DNA from 2 places in the Rhodoligotrophos defluvii genome. Region 1 is predicted to be linked to the other one. Evidence: predicted binding sites of a transcription regulator. Region 1 holds the regulator's gene; the other holds the start of a gene.

The links. Region 1 encodes PhoB, which activates phosphate uptake and scavenging genes when phosphate is short. Its sites were predicted from a motif close to TGTCATNNANCTGTCAT; they were not measured.
Region 2: E4P09_RS01210 (esterase-like activity of phytase family protein) is a predicted target of PhoB. The motif match lies at 2,174-2,190, and genes of this name have one in related genera.

What each region holds. Positions count from the first base shown of each region.
Region 1 is NZ_SZZM01000006.1:35,747-40,100, reverse strand. It holds gene E4P09_RS21260 (N-formylglutamate amidohydrolase) at 1-59, shown strand, start outside; gene E4P09_RS21255 (DMT family transporter) at 694-1,650, shown strand; gene E4P09_RS21250 (hypothetical protein) at 1,679-1,987, opposite strand; gene phoB (phosphate regulon transcriptional regulator PhoB) at 2,162-2,857, opposite strand; gene phoU (phosphate signaling complex protein PhoU) at 2,854-3,591, opposite strand; gene pstB (phosphate ABC transporter ATP-binding protein PstB) at 3,621-4,354, opposite strand, start outside.
Region 2 is NZ_SZZM01000001.1:261,193-265,546, forward strand. It holds gene E4P09_RS01205 (PhoX family protein) at 1-598, opposite strand, end outside; gene E4P09_RS01210 (esterase-like activity of phytase family protein) at 737-2,095, opposite strand; gene E4P09_RS01215 (GNAT family N-acetyltransferase) at 2,219-2,728, opposite strand; gene E4P09_RS01220 (RT0821/Lpp0805 family surface protein) at 2,768-3,559, opposite strand; gene E4P09_RS01225 (RNA polymerase sigma factor) at 3,571-4,113, opposite strand; gene E4P09_RS01230 (hypothetical protein) at 4,271-4,354, opposite strand, start outside.

The sequences.
Region 1 (4,354 bases):
CGGCGCTCATTGAGAGCCTGCCGACGCTCCTCGACCCGCCGCGCATGGCGGCCGAGTGAGGCCGCTCCCGCCCCAGTTCCAGCCCGAAAAAGAAAAAAGGGCCGTCGCATGACTGTGACGGCCCAAGTCTAGGGAGGAAACGCCCAGGAAGGGCTACGAGAGGAGAACATCGTTCTCAACTCGTGCGCCTAATATACATTGCGATGCACAATTTGCAAGTCGGCACCGTGCGCTGCGACAATCTGTCTGAAAAATGCAATAAGTGACTATATCGTTATCCATCTGTTTTATTTCAAGAAATCCTCAAGGTGGGAATCGTCGGCCTAATGGGGTCCAGCGAACTTTCGGGATTATTTACAGGCAGCTGCGCATTTTACAGGCAATTTATGCTGCGATGCACACAAATTGCCCAGTTTCTGCGCATGTGCAAGAAGCTGCCTGAATATTCCCCAAGCTAGTCTCCGCCAGCGCGTTTTGTCTCGCGCCGTGAGACAAGCGGCCGCTCGGTTAACAAACGGGCAGCCCGATGGATCCCGTTTACACGGCCCCGCCTCCTTCCGCGGTCAGAAGCCGGCGTTTGGAACCTAATCGCCGCCATCGACCTTGTCCGGAGCGGTGCGAAGAGCTAATCAGGAAGCTGCCGGGTTGAGCAGTCTTTGTGCCGCCGCGCGTCAAACTGGGCCTGAAAAGACAATGATCACCATCGAGCGTGCTCAGGCTGCCGCTCCCGACCACAGCCTGAGGACGGGGGCCGTGTTCCTTTTGACCGGCATCTTCGTTTTCTCCCTGCAGGACATCATCATCAAATGGATCAGCGGCGATTATCCGGTGTATCAGATCGTGTTCTTTCGCAGCATCGCCTCGCTGCCGCTGATTGCAGCCCTGGTCTGGGTTCTCGACGGTCCCAAAGGGTTCACCACCACGCGGCCGTGGTCCCACCTGGCGCGGGCCAGCGTGATGTTCGTCTGCTATATCGCCTATTACATGGCGCTGGCCGCTCTTCCCATGGCGGATGCGGTCTCCCTGTTCTACACCGGGCCGATCTTCATCGCGATCCTCTCCGGCCCGATGCTCGGCGAGCCGGTCAGGCCTCGCCAATGGGCTGCCATCACCGCCGGCTTCATTGGGGTGCTGATCGTCGCCAACCCGGACCTGCACGTGATCAACCCGGCGGCCCTGTTCGCGATCCTCTCCGCGCTGACCTACGCGCTCTCGCAGATCTTCGCCCGCAAGCTGGGCACCACCGAATCCGCCGCCACGCTGACCCTCTACGCCTCCGCTTTCTATGCCGTCGCGAGCGGCATATTGGCGTTGGTCATCGGTGACGGCTGGCTTGCCAAATATACGCCGGAGAGCCTTGCCTTCATGAGCCGGCCATGGATCTGGCCGCCCGCACTCGACCTCGGCTTGATGCTGAGCTTGGGGCTCATCGCCACGCTGGGCTTCTACTGCCTCGCCAAGGCCTATGTGGTGGCGCAGCCTAAGGCCGTGACACCCTTCGAATACACCGCCCTGATCTGGGCCACGCTCTGGGGGTACCTGTTCTTCCACGAGGTGCCGGCCGCCTGGAAGGTGCTGGGCATCGCGCTGATCGGGCTGGCCGGCGTTGCCGTGTTGCTCCAGAGCAGGTCGGCGAAGCTCGGGCGCTAGAAGCATTTTCGAGCGAAGTGGATAAGGGTCAGAGCTGGTCGTTATAGAGCGGCTTTGTCTCGCCCACGCGCTTGGCTAGCTCGGAAAAGGGGGGAACATGCCCGTCCGACGCGCTGTGATTGGCAAGGATCAGCAGCCGCGCGGGAAAAGCCACCGCATCCCGGTGCGCCGGGCTGAGATCCTCAGCGGTGCGGTCATCGCCCAGGGCGGTCTGCTCGGCCCGTTTGAGGGCCAGATCGATCTCCTCGCGCGTAAGCACACCCTTGCGCACCAGCGCATCGTTGATGGCGGCGATCGCGAGATAGAGACCTTCAAGCTGAAGATTGGCAGTGTTCATCGGATGCTCCTCTCGTCCTCTATCAACGGAACAGGGTGCTTCCCGATCCCGTGGATATGGAAGGAGCTAGCCTAGAGCATTTTCGAGCGAAGTGGATGCCGGCTCGCGTGAAGAAAATGCAACCAGACAGTAACTTAGAGCGGTTTCGCGAGTCCATGAAAAGGCGAAAACGCTCTAGCCGGCAAACCGCTCGTTGAACGCATAGCCGATGCCGCGCACCGTGCGGATCGGGTCGGGCTCACGGCCGCGATTGATCACCCCGCGCAGCCGGCCGATATGCACATCCACCGTGCGCTCGTCGATATAGATGTCGCGGCCCCACACCGCATTCAGCAGCTGCTCGCGCGTATAGACGCGGCCGGGGCTGCGCATCAGGTGCTCCAGCAGTTTGAACTCGGTGGGCGAGAGATTGATGTCGCGGCCGCCGCGCGTCACCCGGCGGGTGCGCAAGTCCATGGCGAGGTCGCCGACCCGCAAGACCTCGGCCACGATCTCCGGATTGGCGCGGCGCAGGATGCTGCGGGCGCGCGCGATCAGCTCCGGTACCGAGAACGGCTTCACCACGTAGTCGTCGGCGCCGGTGGCGAGGCCACGGATACGCTCCTGCTCCTCGCCGCGGGCGGTGAGCATGATGATGGGAATGTCGCGCGTCTCGCTGCGGGCCCTAAGGCGGCGGCACAGCTCGATGCCGGAGAGGCCGGGCAGCATCCAGTCGAGAATGATCAGGTCCGGTCGGTCCTCCTCGACGAGCACCTCCACGTCATCGCCATTGGAGGCGCTGCGGGTGACGAACCCTTCCGCCTCGAAATTGTAGGAGAGGAGGACCTGCAGCGGCTCCTCGTCCTCCACGATGAGGATACGTGCGTTCATGGCGTCTTTTCCGGCTCGGCAGGCTTGGCCGAGTACTTCACGCTCAGCATGCTGGTGGTGTCGCTCTTCGGCCGGTCCTCGGTCAGAAGCCGGCCATGGACGAGGTAATAGACATTCTCGGCGATATTGGTGCAATGGTCGCCGATCCGCTCGATGTTCTTGGCCCCGAACAAGAGATGAGTGCAGGCGCCGATCGTGCGCGGATCTTCCATCATGTAGGTGAGCAGCTCCCGGAACAGCGCGTTGTAGAGTGTGTCGATCTGCTCGTCGTTGCGCCACACCTCCAGCGCCTTGTCGGCGTCGTGCTGAATGAAGCCGTCCAGCACCAGCTTGAGCTGCTCCAGCGCCAGCCGGCCCATGTGGTTGAGGCCCGCGAAGCCGGCGTTGGGCCGGCCTTCGCCGATCGCGAACGACCGCTTGGCGATATTCTTCGCCAAATCCCCGACCCGCTCCAGATCCATGGCCGTACGGAGCGCCACCACCACCTGGCGGAGATCGCGCGCCATGGGCTGGCGCTTGGCGATCAGCAGAATCGAGCGCTCCTCGACCTCGCGCTCGAGCTGGTCGAGCTTGCGGTCGGCATCGATGATCGCTGCGGCGCGTTCTGCATCGCGGCTTTCCAGCACCTCGATGGCGCCGGCTAGCTGCTCTTCCGCCATGCCGCCCATCTGGGCAAGGCGCGCATTCAGAGCGGCAATCTCTTCATCGAAGGACTTGACGATGTGTTCGCTCACGGCGGCTTCCTTTCAATCCGGCGTCGGCCTTAGCCGAAGCGGCCGGTGATGTATTCTTCCGTCTTCTTGTGTGACGGTGCGGTGAAGACCTTCTCGGTCAGGTCGAACTCGATGAGATCGCCCAGATACATGAAGGCCGTGTATTTCGAGACGCGCGCCGCCTGCTGCATGTTGTGGGTGACGATGGCGATGGTGTAGTCCACCTTCAGCTGCTCGATCAGCTCCTCGATGCGCCCCGTGGAGATCGGATCCAGCGCCGAGCAGGGCTCGTCGAACAGGATGACCTCCGGCCGCACCGCCACGCTGCGCGCGATGCACAGCCGCTGCTGCTGGCCACCCGACAGCCCCATGCCGCTGGTGTGGAGCTTGTCCTTCACCTCGTCCCATAGCGCGCCGCGCCGCAGCGCGTCCTCCACCCGGTCGTCCATCTCCGACTTCGGCAGCTTCTCGTAGAGCCGGATACCGAAGGCGATATTGTCATAGATGGACATGGGGAAGGGCGTCGGCTTCTGAAAGACCATGCCGATCCGCGCCCGCAGCAGGTTGAGGTCCTGCTTAGGGTCCAGGATGTTGTCGCCGTCAAGCAGCACCTCGCCCTCGGCCCGCTGCTTCGGATAGAGATCGTACATGCGGTTGAGGACGCGAAGCAGGGTGGACTTCCCGCATCCGGAAGGCCCGATGAAGGCGGTCACCTCCCGGTCGTAGAGCGGCAGGCTGATATTCTTCAGCGCCTGCGACTCGCCATAGTAGAACGAGACGTTGC
Region 2 (4,354 bases), on a different contig from region 1:
CGATCGAGCCGCCATGGGCAGCCATCTCGATATCCACCCGCTTGGCATCGGGCTCGGCCACCTTGATCTCGCCGTCGACGATGGTCACGATGCCCGGGAACATCAGATGCTCGTTGGTGTATTCGTGGTTGACCACGAGCAGCCCGTGCTGCGAGGAGCCGTTCAGCGGGATGAAGCCGACATAGTCGCTGTTATAGCCGAACTGGCGGGCCTGGGCCTCGGGGGTCTGGTTGGCAGGGTCGAATGCGGGCGAGTCGGCGAAGATGGGGTCGCCCCAGCGCAGCAGGATGTCCGCATCATAGCCTTCGGCCACATGGTGGGTTTCATCCACTCCGGCCTCGACCTCGGTGAACATGAAGCGGGACGCCGTCGGCGCACTGGCCTTCGCGGTGCGGGCGGAGAGGAGCGCGATCGGGCTCACGGTCGCGGCGATGGCGGTCGCCGCGAGCGAGCCGGCAAGGAAGCCACGGCGGGAGAAGCGGGCGGCGATGATCTCGCCCATGGTGCGGTTCTTGGTGGGGTTGAGGCCTTGGCCATCCGCCTCCTCCAGGCGGCTGGTGCGAAAGACGTGGCGCCCATCGGAAACGTGCTCGGTCATGGCAATGACACCTCGGCAGGCATGCGCTGTTTGGAATGACTCCAGACTGGATTAAGGCCTGCCCGTTACAGGTGCGTGACAGCTGGTCACGGGTGTTCTGCCCCGGCGCGGCGGGCGACCAGGCCGGGGCAGAACCGATCATTCCGCCTTCAGGAACTCGCCCACCTCGAGCAGCACGAATTCGTTGTCGTCCGCCTTGTCGGTGGTACGGCCGGCCGAGAAGGGCAAGTTGTTATCGTTGCCGACCACGATATGCGCGTCGTCGATGACGTCCACGTTCTCGATCGTGACGAAGGGCATGGTATAGACACCCCCGCTGGCACCCTGCCGCGCCTTGCCGTTCGGGTCCTTGATGGCCAGGAGGTCTATATAGCCGATCTTGCGCACCGGCTCGCCCTTGCCGTCCGCGGTGAGCGCAATCTTGTAGATGCGCTTGAAGGCAGCCGGTTTGTCGAAGCAGTCGGGCTGCGGATTGGCGGGGTCGGCGCAGGCCTTGTCGGCCATACCGGCGCCGTTGTCACGCTCGATCACCAGGCCGGTCGTCTCGTTAATCATGTTGAAATCGCCGATCGCCTCCCCGCCTTTCGACAAGGGATAGGTCCAAGAGCGGCCGGTCCAGTCGCCCTTGGCGATATCGAATTCGATGATGCGCAGCGCCGGGTTGCCGTCGACGGTCTCGACATTGCCCTCAGCGGTGAACAGCGGCGCTTCCAAGAGCGCATAGAGCCGGTTGCCATCGGGCGAGATGGCCATGCCCTCATAGCCGCCCGAGCGCTTGAGGTTGAAGCTCGGCATGGGGGCCTTCGGGTTGGCCGGGGTGGTGAGCGTGGGATGGTCCGGCGACTTGACGGGCTTGCCGTCCACCATGGTCTCGTGCACCGCCTGGAGCCGGCCCTGCCGGTCCACTTTCAGCAGATAGGGACCGAACTCGTCGCCGATCCAGAACCCATCGGCCACGGGCTGGATTGATTCGATGTCGAAATCGGCACCGGTGAGGTAGCGGGCATTTGCGCCTTCCATGGCGATCGGGAACGGCACGACTTTGTCGGGATCGGTCAGGAACACGGTATCGAGACGCTCGACCCCGCCGTTCTGCCAATCCAAGCGGATGTGATGCAGCATCAGCGCGGCGTCGGACGAATTGAGCTTGTTGCCGAAGCCATTGTCGGACAGTACCCAGAAGGTGCCGTCATCCATGGCTTTGATCCCGGAGAAGCCCTGCAGCGGCTGCCCATCGAGCGGCAGCTTCACGTGGGTCACCCGGGCGCTGTCCTTGCCCGGCACTGTGCCCAGCGCCTCGGCGCGCTTCCGGTCGGGCGTGGTGAACTTGCCCGCCTGCTTCAGGTGCTCGGGCGCATCGGCCGGCGCGGGTACGGTGCTGTTGGCGGGAAGCACCGCCTGGCCGGCGAGAGTGGCCGGATATTCCTTCTCCTCGGCAAGCACCGGGCTGGCCAAGGCAATGGCAATAGCAGTCGCTGACAACAATGCTGCACGCATGTCGAACCCCTCATGAGACCTGTTCGTGGACGGGTCAGGAGGATTCGCGGCTTTGAATGTCAGGTGCTTGACAGGGCGGTGAAGGTTGAATGACGAACAAGCCTCGCGAATGTGGGAAGGCACTCACCCCACCGGCCCGGTCGCGGAGAAAGCGGCATGGAAGCTGACAAGGCCGCGTGGCATGACCGGTCCGAACGACAGTGCCAGCAAATAATCCGCCGGGACCTCCGGCGCGTGAAGTTGAGGCGCGGCGCGAAAGCCAAAGCGCTGATAGTAGCCGGGCGAGCCGACGAGCACGCAACCGCCAGAGCCGATCTCACGCAGACGAGCAAGTCCAGTCTCTATCAGACTGCGACCTATTCCGAGGCGCTGCCGATCCGGCCGTACGGCGACGGGACCGAGGCAATGCCAGTCGCTCTCTCGATTGTCGATTGTCACCGGCGAGAAGGCGATCTGGCCAATGATCTGCTCGTCCTCTTCCGCCACTAGTGCGAGCACCGCACCACCGCCGCGCCAAAGCGCATCGGCGATGAATGGCTCATGACCGCTGCTATAGGGTTGCCCGCGAAAGGCCGCTGTCACTACGTCATGGACAGCCGCCCCGTCAGCATTCCTTTGGTCACGAATGATCATCAGGAGCCCCCTGGCGCCGTGTTCCCCGCAGCGTTCCCATCAGTTCCCGAGCGCGACCTGTTCGGCTTCCCTGTCGAGCGGTTGGCCAAGGCCGGCCTGGCGCAGATAGGCGGCCATCGGCCCGTCGTCCCCCGCGGGCACGTATTCCGCGCTGCTCGTGGGTTCCAGTGTGGCGAAGGTCACCTGCCAATCGCCGTCATCCCGGCAGGCGACCGCCTCGCGGCGGACTTGGCTGTCGCTGACGGTGAACTCCCGGCACAGGCTGCCGTCGGGCCGCTTGAAGCTGGCGATGGCACGCAGCGTACCCGCGGGGGTTGACTGCTCGGCGCCTGAAGGCAGCGTGCCGAGATTGGCAAGGATCTCGGGGTGATCGAGGCTGGCAAGCAGGCCTGCTTGCTCCGGTGGCTCCGCAGACCCCTCGAGCCGCTGGCCGCCCAGCGCGCCGAGGCCGAGGCCGATCACCAGAGCGATGGAGGCGGCCAGGGCAGCCTTGCGCGATGAGTGGCGTGCCGGACGCTCAGCGGACGCCCGCGCTGGTGGCGGAGCCGGCGGGATCGGTGACGCCGGCTTGTCTGCTGGCTGGCCCTGGCCGGCAATGGCGCTGCGCACAGCGGCCTCGAGTTCCGGCGGCACCGGGGTCGACGGGGTGTGCGAGAACGCCTCACGCGCCAGATGCCTGCTTCTGATGAATGCAACCACCCGCGCGACCAGGCCCGGATCTTCCGTCATCGCCCCCTCGATCGCAAGGGCGACCTTCTCGTCCAGCTGGCCGTCTGCATAGGCCATCAGGGTCTCGTCACTGAAATGGAGCCGAGCCTGTCGCTGGTCCATGAGCCTGTTCCCTATCTGCGTGTCGGCTGGCCTCCATTCGTCAGCTCAAGCAAGCGCTTGCGTGCCCGTGCCAGCCGGCTCATCACCGTTCCAACCGGCACACCCAAGATGTCGGCCGCCTCTCGGTACGTCATGTCTTGTCCACAGACAAGCAAAAGCACCTCCTGCTGATCCGGCGGCAGCAGATCGATCGCACGGCAGACCTCGGCCAGCTCGAAGCGCGACATGATCTGCGGCTCGGCATCGGGCGCAGCCACCTCGGCCGCGGCGTCGTCCTGCCCGGACACCAGCTCCACCTTCTGCCGACGGACAACGTCGATCCAGTGATTGCGCAGGATGCGGAAGACCCAGGCATCGAACCGGGTTCCCGGAGTCCAGCTCTCGGCCGCGGCCAGAGCGCGGACACAGGCATCCTGGACCAGATCATCGGCCATCGCGGGCGACCGGCACAGGAGCAGCGCATAATGGCGCAGTCTCGGCAGCAGACAAACGAGATCATGCGCGATGCTTGATCCTGGTGCTTCCTTGTCTTCCAGAGAAAACGCTACGCTCACGCGTTTATTCCCGTTCACTGCATTGCCTTGTCTTGACTCATGGGCGTCGGCTGGCGTCCACTCCGCCTGGAGCTAATAGCCGCTTGGCCCGTTAACGTTCCTGAGATGGCGCTCGATGCACCGCTTCGCCGCAGTGCGCGTCGCCCGTCCCGCTGTGTTATCTCACGGAGACCGCATGCTCCGCTATTCCCTTGCTCTGGCTTGTATCGCGGCGCTGGCCGTTGCGTTGCCTTCCCTTCCG